One region of the Enterococcus sp. DIV0756 genome, then DNA from elsewhere that is predicted to be linked to it. Evidence: riboswitches for the same ligand, from Rfam matches in the RefSeq annotation. Region 1 holds a riboswitch; each other region holds the start of a gene.

Region 1 (3,275 bases):
TCGGGCTATTTCGGAACCTTTATTTTTGGATTTATGGAACGGGCTTTGATTCCCTTTGGTTTGCATCATGTTTTCTATATCCCTTTCTGGCAGACTGGATTGGGTGGGACAGCAATTATCGATGGCGTGACGGTTGCCGGAGCGCAAAATATTTATTTCGCGGAACTTGCCTCAGCAAGTACGACTCGTTTTAGTGTTGAAGCATGTCGTTTCATGACTGGTAAATATCCATTTATGATGGCAGGTTTGCCAGCGGCAGCTTATGCTATGTATAAAACAGCGAAACCAGAGAAACGTAAATTAGTGGGCGGTTTACTTTTTTCAGCCGCATTGACGTCCTTCTTAACAGGGATTACGGAGCCAATTGAGTTTACCTTCTTATTCATCGCACCGTTCCTATTCTTATTGCATTGCGGCCTTGCTGGCTTATCATTTGTTTTGATGCATGTGTTGAAAATTTGTATTGGAACGACGTTTTCTTGTGGGCTAATTGATTTTCTTTTATACGGCCCGCTGCAAGGTAATGCCAAAACCAATTGGGTGATGATCATTCCAGTATTTATCGCCTATGCGGTCTTGTATTTCTTTGTCTTCAAGTACCTTATCCAAAGGTTTAATATTCCCACTCCCGGACGAGATGAAGGAGAAGCGAAGCTTTACACCAAAGATGATTTTCAAAAGAAAAAAGCGGGTGATTCTTCTGATGACGAGCTGTCTGGTGTTATTTTGAAAGCCATTGGCGGAACCGGAAATCTGGTAGATATTGATGCCTGTGCCACAAGATTGAGACTAACTGTAGAAGATCCTGAAGCAGTAGATGATGAGCTATTGAAGCAGCACGGTGCTAAGGGAATTATCAAAAAAGGCAGCGGGGTCCAGATTATCTATGGGCCGCATGTGAGTATCATTAAGAGCAATTTTGAGGAATATTTAGAAGGCTTATCGAGCTAGAATTTTTGATAAATAGCCGTGTAATTTATGCGGCTATTTCTCTTAGAGGAGAAGATGAAGATGTTTTTATTTTCAAAGAGAAAAGAGAAGAAGCTTTGATCTGAGGTAACGCTGTTTGCCCCTGTCAATGGACGAATAATTGGGTTAGAACAAGTTCCTGATCCAGTATTTGCTAACAAAATGCTAGGTGAAGGCATAGCCGTTGAATTATCTGGAGAAGCGGTACGGGCTCCGTGTGATTGTAAAGTCATAATGATTGCTAATACGTTGCACGCTTTAGGGTTACTAGCTGATAATGGTGCAGAAATATTGATTCATATAGGTTTAGAAACCACACAATTAAACGGAAAAGGTTTTTCTGTATTAGTGTCACCAGAACAAGAAGTGAAAAAAGGAGAACCATTAATTTTATTGGAAAAGGATTTTATTGAGGAAAAGGGCTACAATTTGGTTACTCCTATGGTTATTACAAATAGCAGCGAGTTTTCTGTTGAGATAATCAAGCAAGGCTCCGCATCTGTAGAAAAAATACAGGGTCCAGTTCTCGTTGTTGGAAAATAATTTTGTTATTTTAAAATTATTCTGTTGACGACTTAAAAAAAGAATAGTAGTATTTTTCGTGAATTGAATAGTATTCTTCGGGGCAGGGTGTAATTCCCGACCGACGGTGACAAGGCGTACCTTGAAGTCCGTGACCCGCATTTTTTTGCGGTTGATCCAGTGTGAATCTGGAACCGACAGTTAAAGTCTGGATGGGAGAAGAAAAACTTATCAGAAGTATGATGGGGAAGGTCTATCCTTTTTTCATTATGGTTTCTTTGAGTTTATCTGTTACGGCCTCGTGTATGTGCTTACACGGGGTCTTTTTTTTGCAGTTTTTCTTCCTGCTTCAGCAGGTTAGAAAAATGCTATGCGTAACGAGAATAGAATTATTTTTCCCGTTTTTTGGAAAAATACATTCATTACAACGAGATAGCTGTTTGGAAAGGAGGAATTTGTATGCTTGAAACATTTATGCGGCTTGCGATTAAGGAAGCGTGGAAGGGTAAAGGAAAAACCTTTACGAATCCTTTAGTTGGCGCAGTGATTGTCAAAGACGATCAGGTTATCGCTAAAGGCGCGCACTTAGCTTATGGTAAGCCCCATGCTGAGAAAAATGCGCTGACATCATGTAAAACTCCCGAAAAACTATTAAATTCAACACTCTATGTCACGCTGGAACCGTGTCATCACTATGGCAAGCAGCCGCCATGTACCCAAGCAATTCTGGAAAGTGGGATCAAGCGGGTAGTCATCGGCCAACTTGATCCGAATCCTCTTGTGGCAGGAAAGGGAAAACGTTATTTAGAGGAGCAAGGGCTTGAGGTGATTACAGGGATCTTAGAGGAGGAGGTTCGAAGTCTGAATCGACATTACAATTTTTATCATGAGCAGCAACGGCCGTTTATCACATTGAAGCAGGCCATGACCTTAGATGGGAAAATTGCGTTAGCTGGTCAAAGAACACCCTTAACAGGAGAAGAAGCATTGAAACGAGTCCGCAAAGAACGGGGGGATTATCAAGGGATTTTGATTGGAAGTCAAACCGCTTTGATCGACAATCCAACCTTAGGAACGACCGACGAGGATAAATTTCCACCTTATCGAGTGGTCTTGGATCGAAAAGGGGAAGTGTTGGCCCATAAGGAACTGGCACTTTTTGAAGCTGGCAGCAGTCCGGTGCTCATTTTCACCGAAAGGGATGACGAGATTCATCTGCCTGAGCATATCGAAGTCATTCGAAAACAGGTTCTTTCCCTGTCTTTTGTTGTGACTGAATTAGCCAAAAGAAACATTCAATCCCTTTATGTTGAAGGCGGTGCTGCTATCCATGATGCCTTTTTAGCAAGCGGCTATTGGGATGAGCTGGTTACCTATCTTGCACCGAAAATTATCGGCGGGAATGGCACAGCTAGTTTTACTGGCACACGCTTAGTGGAGCAGGTGACCGCACTAAGCGACATATCAATCGAACAATTGGGATCAGACGTTCGAATCGCCGGAAGGAGAGTGTAGCAGATGTTTACAGGACTTATTCAGGAAAAGGGCAAACTGACGCGTATCATTCCTCGCGGAAGAACCATTCTGTTAACCTGCCGAGCGTCAAAAAAACTACTAGCAGATTATAAAATTGGCGATAGTATGGCGATCAATGGTGTGTGCTTGACCGCCGTCAAAAAATCAGAGCAGGAATTTACGGTTGAAATTATGCCAGAAACGTATCAGCGAACGTCGTTTTCAAAGGCAAAAGTATCTGACGAAGTAAATTTGGAACGAGCATTAGC
Region 2 (3,275 bases), 140 kb from region 1:
CCGTTTTTTTACGGTTCACTCTTCTGATTTATAGATTAAGCTCGATTAGTTACGAGCGTTGTTTTATTGATTAGAAGTCACTCCATGGATCGTCTGACACAGCTTCGGCCTGTTTGGCTTGGCTTCTAGCTGAAGATTCATAGGGTTGTTGGTACGTACGATTTCCGCTTTCTGCTTTAGGAACAAGCAGCATCATCAGTAAATAAAGTAAAATCGGTGTGCCTTCTAAGAAGAAGATCATGAAGACAAAGATGACACGTGCAATTGTAGGATCAATTCCAAAATAGTCAGCAATACCAGCTAACGTACCTGTTAATACTCGATTGTCTTGTGATTTCGTTAATTTTTTCATTTTTAATTTCCCCTTTAATTTTCCAAAAACACTTTTTTGGAACCCAATTTAGTTGTATTTTTTATTTCCCACTCGCGATGTGTTTTTATCTTATGTCTATATTATGCTCAATCTTCCTTGATTCGTCATAGGGCGAAAGAAGTATTTTTCCTCTAGTTATTTAGACGGAGTTTTTCTAGTTCTTTTATTCATTAGCAAACAACTCAAGTTTTTTCTCTAACTGTGCTAAAGTAAATACGGACATCACAACAACCAATTTAATTATAAGAAAGGACGATCTGCTTGTTAGAAATTCGTGAAATAACACAACAAGATAAATCGAGACTTAGACAGTTATACTTAGAAAGCCGCCGTACAACATTTTACTGGGACGATCCTGAGTTGATGCATTTGGAAGATTTTGATCGCGACACAGAGGCCGAACTTGTCTTCGTTGCAGAACTACAGCAAACCATCATTGGGTTTATTTCTTTGTATCTACCAGACAACTTCATCCACTGTCTATTTGTGGATAGTCGCTACAAAGGGCAAGGGGCTGGCCATCAGCTTCTGAAGGAAGCCATGCGGCATCTGCAGCGACCAATGAAATTGAAATGCCTATCACGAAACACCTCTGCTCTTGCTTTCTATGAAAAAGAAGGCTGGGAAAAAGTTCGTGAAATAAATGTGGCTGATCCTTATTGGAACATGATTTATTATTAAAACAGAAGTTTACTTTATTCACGCTCTCTCTTCTATACCAAGATTAGACGTTACTATTGATCTTTCTCGGATTGGCTACTCCCTCCGATGAGCCCCTTCTTAAATCATTTTATTGTGGTAAGTTCTTTTTACCCAACAGTTATTCGAAAAAACGCTTGCATTTCCATTGAAACCATGTGAGAATAAACACAATAAGTTCTTCAGGGCAGGGTTTAATTCCCGACCGGCGGTGATAGTCCGCGAGCCTTTTGGCTGACTCAGTGCAATTCTGAGACCGACAGTACAGTCTGGATGGAAGAAGAAAGTGTGTGTTTGTTGATCGTTCAGATAACAAACGCTATTTGACGAATCAATACACCTTTTTCTACTTTGACTGTGCCTTGCAAATGTTGTTGTAAGGTTCTTTTTTACGTTTCAAGAAAGGTGTGTTCGAAATGAAATTTACCGCAAGAAAACTCGTAATGATCGCAATTTTTGGAGCTCTTTCCTATGTTTTGATGCTGTTCAAATTCCCCTTGCCATTCATGCCGCCATTTATGGACTTTGATTTAGCTGGGATTCCCGAACTATTAGGGACCTTTTTACTGGGACCTGTCGCGGGTGTCTTCATCGTACTAATCAAACTTCTGATCAAGCTAGCAACTGTGGGTACTGCTTCAATGTTTACAGGTGAAATTCAGAACTTTATTTTGAGTCTAAGTTTCATTTTACCCGCTAGTTTCCTGTATAAACACTCTACTCACAAACGTTCGGCACTGCGGGGGATGCTAGCAGGTACAGCGGTCGTTACGATTGTTGCTTGTCTATCAAATGTCTATTTCATCATTCCCTTTTATACCAGGCTGTACGGACTGTCCATGGAGGCGATTATCGCCATGACACAAGCTGTTAATCCAATGGTAGACAGTGTTTGGAAATTGGTCGTGATTGGAATTATCCCCTTCAACTTGATCAAATACGGCGTCACCACCGCAATTGTCTATTTTTCTCTCGACCGCTTGCGCGCCATCTTTCTTAGACGGGAGTATTTATAATGGAATATCAGACAGTGGTTGATCAATTTTATAAAAAATTAGGACGAAAAAAGATCATGGCCTTGGCAACAAGTTTGAATGATCATGTCATGGTACGCAATGTCAGCGTCATTATTCATGAAGAAAAGATCTTATTTAAAACGGATAAAAATTTTCGCAAGACACAACAATTGATCGAAAATCCCCAGGTGGCGATCTGCTACTGGGGCGTTCAGATCGAAGGGATTGCGGTGAATCATGGATTAGTCGCGGATCAGAAGGATGACTCCTTTCAAACGTTGTATCAAAAATACTGGGAAAAAAGCTATAATGCCTATCCTCATAAAGATAGTGAAATTTTGATTGAAATAGTGCCTAAATTGGTTGAAATTTGGGATCAGGATGAAGAGGATAAAGGTTTTCAACTGTTGATTGATTTTGAACAGGAAAAGGCTAAAATCGAAAAATATGATTAAAATAAACGCAGATCAGACGAAATTTCGCTTGATCTGCGTTTGATTAGTTCCTTAATTCTTTGATTTTTTTGATAATATTCCCCGCCGTCAAGCCATAGTGTTTCTTCAGTAATTCTGGATTTCCTGATTGACCGAATTGGTCTTGAACACCGATTTTTACCACTCTAGTTGGTTGATTCTCGGATAAGAATTCTGAAACAGCACTGCCGAGTCCGCCGACTACGCTGTGTTCTTCAGCGGTGATGATCCAAGGTGTTTCTTTTGCTGCTTGTAGAACCAACGTTTCATCTAATGGCTTGATCGTCGAGAAATTCAGCACACGAACATGGATGCTTTCCTCTGCCAACTGTTTTGCGGCGTCCAATGCTTCCTGCACCATCAAACCAGTCGCGATGATCGTTCCATCATTTCCTGATACTAAGTTTTCCGCTTTTCCGATCACGAAAGGTTGCTTTTCTTCGTGAACTCTATCCACAGCGAGTCGTCCTAATCGCAGATAGACGGGACCCTCGTGTTCCAAGATTGTCTCGATCGCCGCTTCAGTCTCAAGGTCATCCACAGGATTAATGATCGTCATCCCGGGAATCGCCCGCATCAATGCAATGTCTTCGATCGCTTGATGAGAACCACCATCTTCGCCAACGGTAATTCCGGCGTGAGTCGCGGCGATCGTTACGTTCAATTTCTGATATGCCACAGCATTACGGATCTGCTCGTACGCTCTGCCGGCTG
Region 3 (3,275 bases), on a different contig from region 1:
GTGAGGCTGTGACCTTGTTAACCATTTTTTGAGCTGCTGCAAATAGAACGGTCGATTTTCAATCGGCAGATAGTCTTTTTCACTATAAGATAAATAGCTGAGAACTTGTACAGCAAAAAGAATCAACTGCCAAGAATCTTCCCGCATTCTACCATAACGTAAATTATTCAAGCCAACCAGATCAAAGTTTTTTTCAGATAATTGTTCTCTACCTTGCTGTGTCAATTGCCCAAAGCCTTCATTTATGGTAATCCAGCCAGCAGCAACCAAGTTCTGAAGTTCCTTTTGGAAAATTGCTTCCTTCAAGGTTGGTAGAGCCCCTAAATAAATCAGATTATTGTAAAAAAAACCGTGTAGCAAAACAGAGCTCGTTCTCTTCCCGACCAATAAATGATACAATGTCGAGGTTCTTATCTTGTAGCCTGTCTGAAATAACGTTAGAATAAAAAAAGTCATAGTAAAATCTCCTGTGGAAGGTGAAAAAATGAAATGTGAAATTATTCCTGAGCGTTGCATCGCCTGCGGTTTATGTCAGACGATCGCTCCCGAAATATTTGATTATACCGATGATGGACTGGTCCTTTTTTTGGGAGAGTCTGAAGCGACCCACGAATTCATTCCTGAAGAACACCAAGCAGCTGTCATTCAGTCTGCAAAACGTTGTCCCTCTCATGCCATCTTATATCAAAATTCATAATAACATATTTAAAAAAAGTTCACGAATACTATCAATATTCATAAAAAAAATCTCAGACAAACGTGTCTGAGATTTTTTGAATTATACTGAATGATGCTGCGAAGTCATCGTTTTTTTCGATAACCAAGGAAGCAGCTTCGCATGCAACGCTAGGAAAACAGTGCTGACAAAGACTCCTTTAAGGATATTGAAGGGCACGATACCAACTAAGATATAGCGTCCCATGCTCATTCCTAGCATTTGTCCTGCTGTAAGTCCAAAAACTTTTAGATAGAGCGGTGTGATGACAAAGTAATTTGCCACACTCATGAATAGCGTCATGGCCAAAATACCTAAACCAAGACCCATAATACGTTTCGAGGTTGTTCTTTTTCTAAACATTAGAAAAATCGGTAATGTATACAAGGTTGAAGCGAAGAAACTGGCAAAATCTCCAATCAAGTTGTCGATTGAAAAACCGGTCATCGTCAAATGCAGCAATGATCGAATGAAAGCTGTCGCAACTCCTGTCAATGGTCCAAAGATAAACATATTAATCAAAATTGGAATATCGCTAAAGTCCAACTTTAGAAAAGGGAACATCGGGAGAATGGGAAAAGCGATAAATTGTAATATTAGTCCCATTGCTGCTGCCACTGCTACTGCTGTCATTTTTTGTAACCGTAAGTTCTTCATGTGAAATCCTCCGTTTCGGAATCATCTTCATCGAACTATTTGAGTCAGACTTCGACGCAAAAAAACTCTATGCTTCAGAAAAAAGCATAGAGTTACTTGAATACGATCTCACTCAAATAAGCTCTATCTTCTTTATCCAGACTGTACTGTCGGTATCGGAATCTCACCGATTCGGCTGCTTGCGCAGTTCGCGGACTATCACCGCCGGTCGGGATTTTCACCCTGCCCCTGAAGACGAACCTTAAATTATTTTTTATTGTGTAATTACTATAACAAGTTTACTATCAAAAAACAAGTAAATGGTTTTCTATTTTGATTGGTTCAATAAAGTGTTGATTTCTTTAGTATTCAAACGACGATATTCTCCAGGGCGTAATCCCTGTAAAGTTAAGTCACCATAGCGTTCACGTTTCAATTTTTGGACCGGTAGCCCCACTGCAGCTAACATATTTTTGACCTGATGATTACGGCCTTCATGAATTGTCAGTTCAACGATACTTGTTTCCGCTTTTTTATCTGTCGAGAGAATTTCAAAACGAGCCGGAGCTGTTTTCTTTCCTTCGATGCGAATTCCTTTTGTCAAAGGTAAAAGCGTTCTTTTTTCTGCGAAGCCTTTTACTTTTGCTACATAAACTTTGTCGATTTGGTGCTTAGGATGCGCTAATCGTTGTGAAAAATCACCATCATTTGTTAATAGTAAAATACCTGACGTATCGTAATCCAAGCGTCCTACGGGGTAGATTCTTTCTGGAACAGCAGCAAAATAATCCGTTACGACCTTGCGATTTTTATCATCGCTAACGGCCGAGATCACTCCTCGAGGTTTGTAAAACAAGTAATAGACGGGCTCTTCTTGGTAAATTGGCACACCGTCGACTTCAACAATATCCTTTTTGCCTACTTTTGTTCCTAACTCTTTCACCACTTCGCCATTTACCTTAACACGTCCGCCAGTAATATATTCTTCGGCTTTACGACGCGAGGCAATCCCTGCGTGGGCGATAACTTTTTGTAATCTCTCCATTTATTGTCCATCCTCTTCTTTAAAACGATCATAAAACAAATCCAATGGTTCTTCTTCATCTGCTAAATCTGCTTCCATCTTCTGTACATCCGGCAATTCTTCGATATCCTTAAGCCCGAAGTAATCCATAAAGTAAGCACTGGTTCCATATAAAATCGCCCTACCTGGTCCATCAACACGACCCTTTTCTTCAATTAACTGTCGTGCTACCAGCGTTTGAACCGCTCCACTTGATTGGACGCCGCGCAACTCATCAATTTCTGATCGTGTCACTGGCTGTTTATAGGCAATGATTGATAGTGTTTCAAGTGCCGCTTGGCTTAATCGATTAGCCATCGGTGAACGAGCAAATTCTTTTAGTAGTGGAGCAAATTTCTTTTTTGTACTTAAAACAAAATGATTGCCTACTTCTAATAAAGTAAGCGCAGACGTCTCATTTTCCTCATAGGATTCCCTTAAATCAATAATATTCTGATAGATTTCCGGGGTTGGTCTTTTCAACGTGAAAGCTAATTCTTCTAAACTTATTCCTTCCTCACCTACCACGAAAAGCATCGCTTCGATTTGACTTAATTGATTCATATATTGACTCCTTTAAAAATCAAAATTGGTGCATAGGTTTCTTCCTGAGTCGCGGTGGCTTGGCCCTTCTTCATTAATTCCAATAATGCCATAAAGGTTGTGATCATTTCATCCTTCGTGTATTGCACAAAAAAAGACTCCAGCGGCAAACCTTCATTCTCGGGGAGTTTGTCTAACCTCTGACCAATCTCAGTCACTTTTTGATCGACAGTGATCGTTTCAGCGGTCACTGTTGTTTCCATTGGCTGATTTCTTTTCTTTCGTTGCAGAACATCATGCAAGGCCAAGAAAAGATCA

The links. Region 1 has a riboswitch for FMN ahead of ribD (bifunctional diaminohydroxyphosphoribosylaminopyrimidine deaminase/5-amino-6-(5-phosphoribosylamino)uracil reductase RibD). Riboswitches for the same ligand answer to the same signal wherever they lie in the genome.
Region 2: linked by a shared signal. The riboswitch ahead of IGI44_RS20460 (ECF transporter S component) and the one ahead of ribD (bifunctional diaminohydroxyphosphoribosylaminopyrimidine deaminase/5-amino-6-(5-phosphoribosylamino)uracil reductase RibD) in region 1 are both predicted to bind FMN.
Region 3: linked by a shared signal. The riboswitch ahead of IGI44_RS06940 (ECF transporter S component) and the one ahead of ribD (bifunctional diaminohydroxyphosphoribosylaminopyrimidine deaminase/5-amino-6-(5-phosphoribosylamino)uracil reductase RibD) in region 1 are both predicted to bind FMN.

Annotation. Positions count from the first base shown of each region.
Region 1 is NZ_JBIOLF010000002.1:974,200-977,474, forward strand. Features, by position in the region: gene IGI44_RS21065 (PTS transporter subunit EIIC) at 1-951, shown strand, start outside; gene IGI44_RS21070 (PTS sugar transporter subunit IIA) at 1,063-1,512, shown strand; FMN riboswitch at 1,582-1,719, shown strand; gene ribD (bifunctional diaminohydroxyphosphoribosylaminopyrimidine deaminase/5-amino-6-(5-phosphoribosylamino)uracil reductase RibD) at 1,951-3,006, shown strand; gene IGI44_RS21080 (riboflavin synthase) at 3,010-3,275, shown strand, end outside.
Region 2 is NZ_JBIOLF010000002.1:833,862-837,136, reverse strand. Features, by position in the region: gene IGI44_RS20470 (PspC domain-containing protein) at 71-352, opposite strand; gene IGI44_RS20465 (GNAT family N-acetyltransferase) at 635-1,054, shown strand; FMN riboswitch at 1,247-1,361, shown strand; gene IGI44_RS20460 (ECF transporter S component) at 1,489-2,088, shown strand; gene IGI44_RS20455 (pyridoxamine 5'-phosphate oxidase family protein) at 2,088-2,543, shown strand; gene IGI44_RS20450 (transketolase family protein) at 2,587-3,275, opposite strand, start outside.
Region 3 is NZ_JBIOLF010000001.1:1,434,448-1,437,722, reverse strand. Features, by position in the region: gene IGI44_RS06950 (helix-turn-helix domain-containing protein) at 1-456, opposite strand, end outside; gene IGI44_RS06945 (ferredoxin) at 485-697, shown strand; gene IGI44_RS06940 (ECF transporter S component) at 779-1,372, opposite strand; FMN riboswitch at 1,494-1,612, opposite strand; gene IGI44_RS06935 (pseudouridine synthase) at 1,680-2,396, opposite strand; gene scpB (SMC-Scp complex subunit ScpB) at 2,397-2,978, opposite strand; gene IGI44_RS06925 (segregation/condensation protein A) at 2,975-3,275, opposite strand, start outside.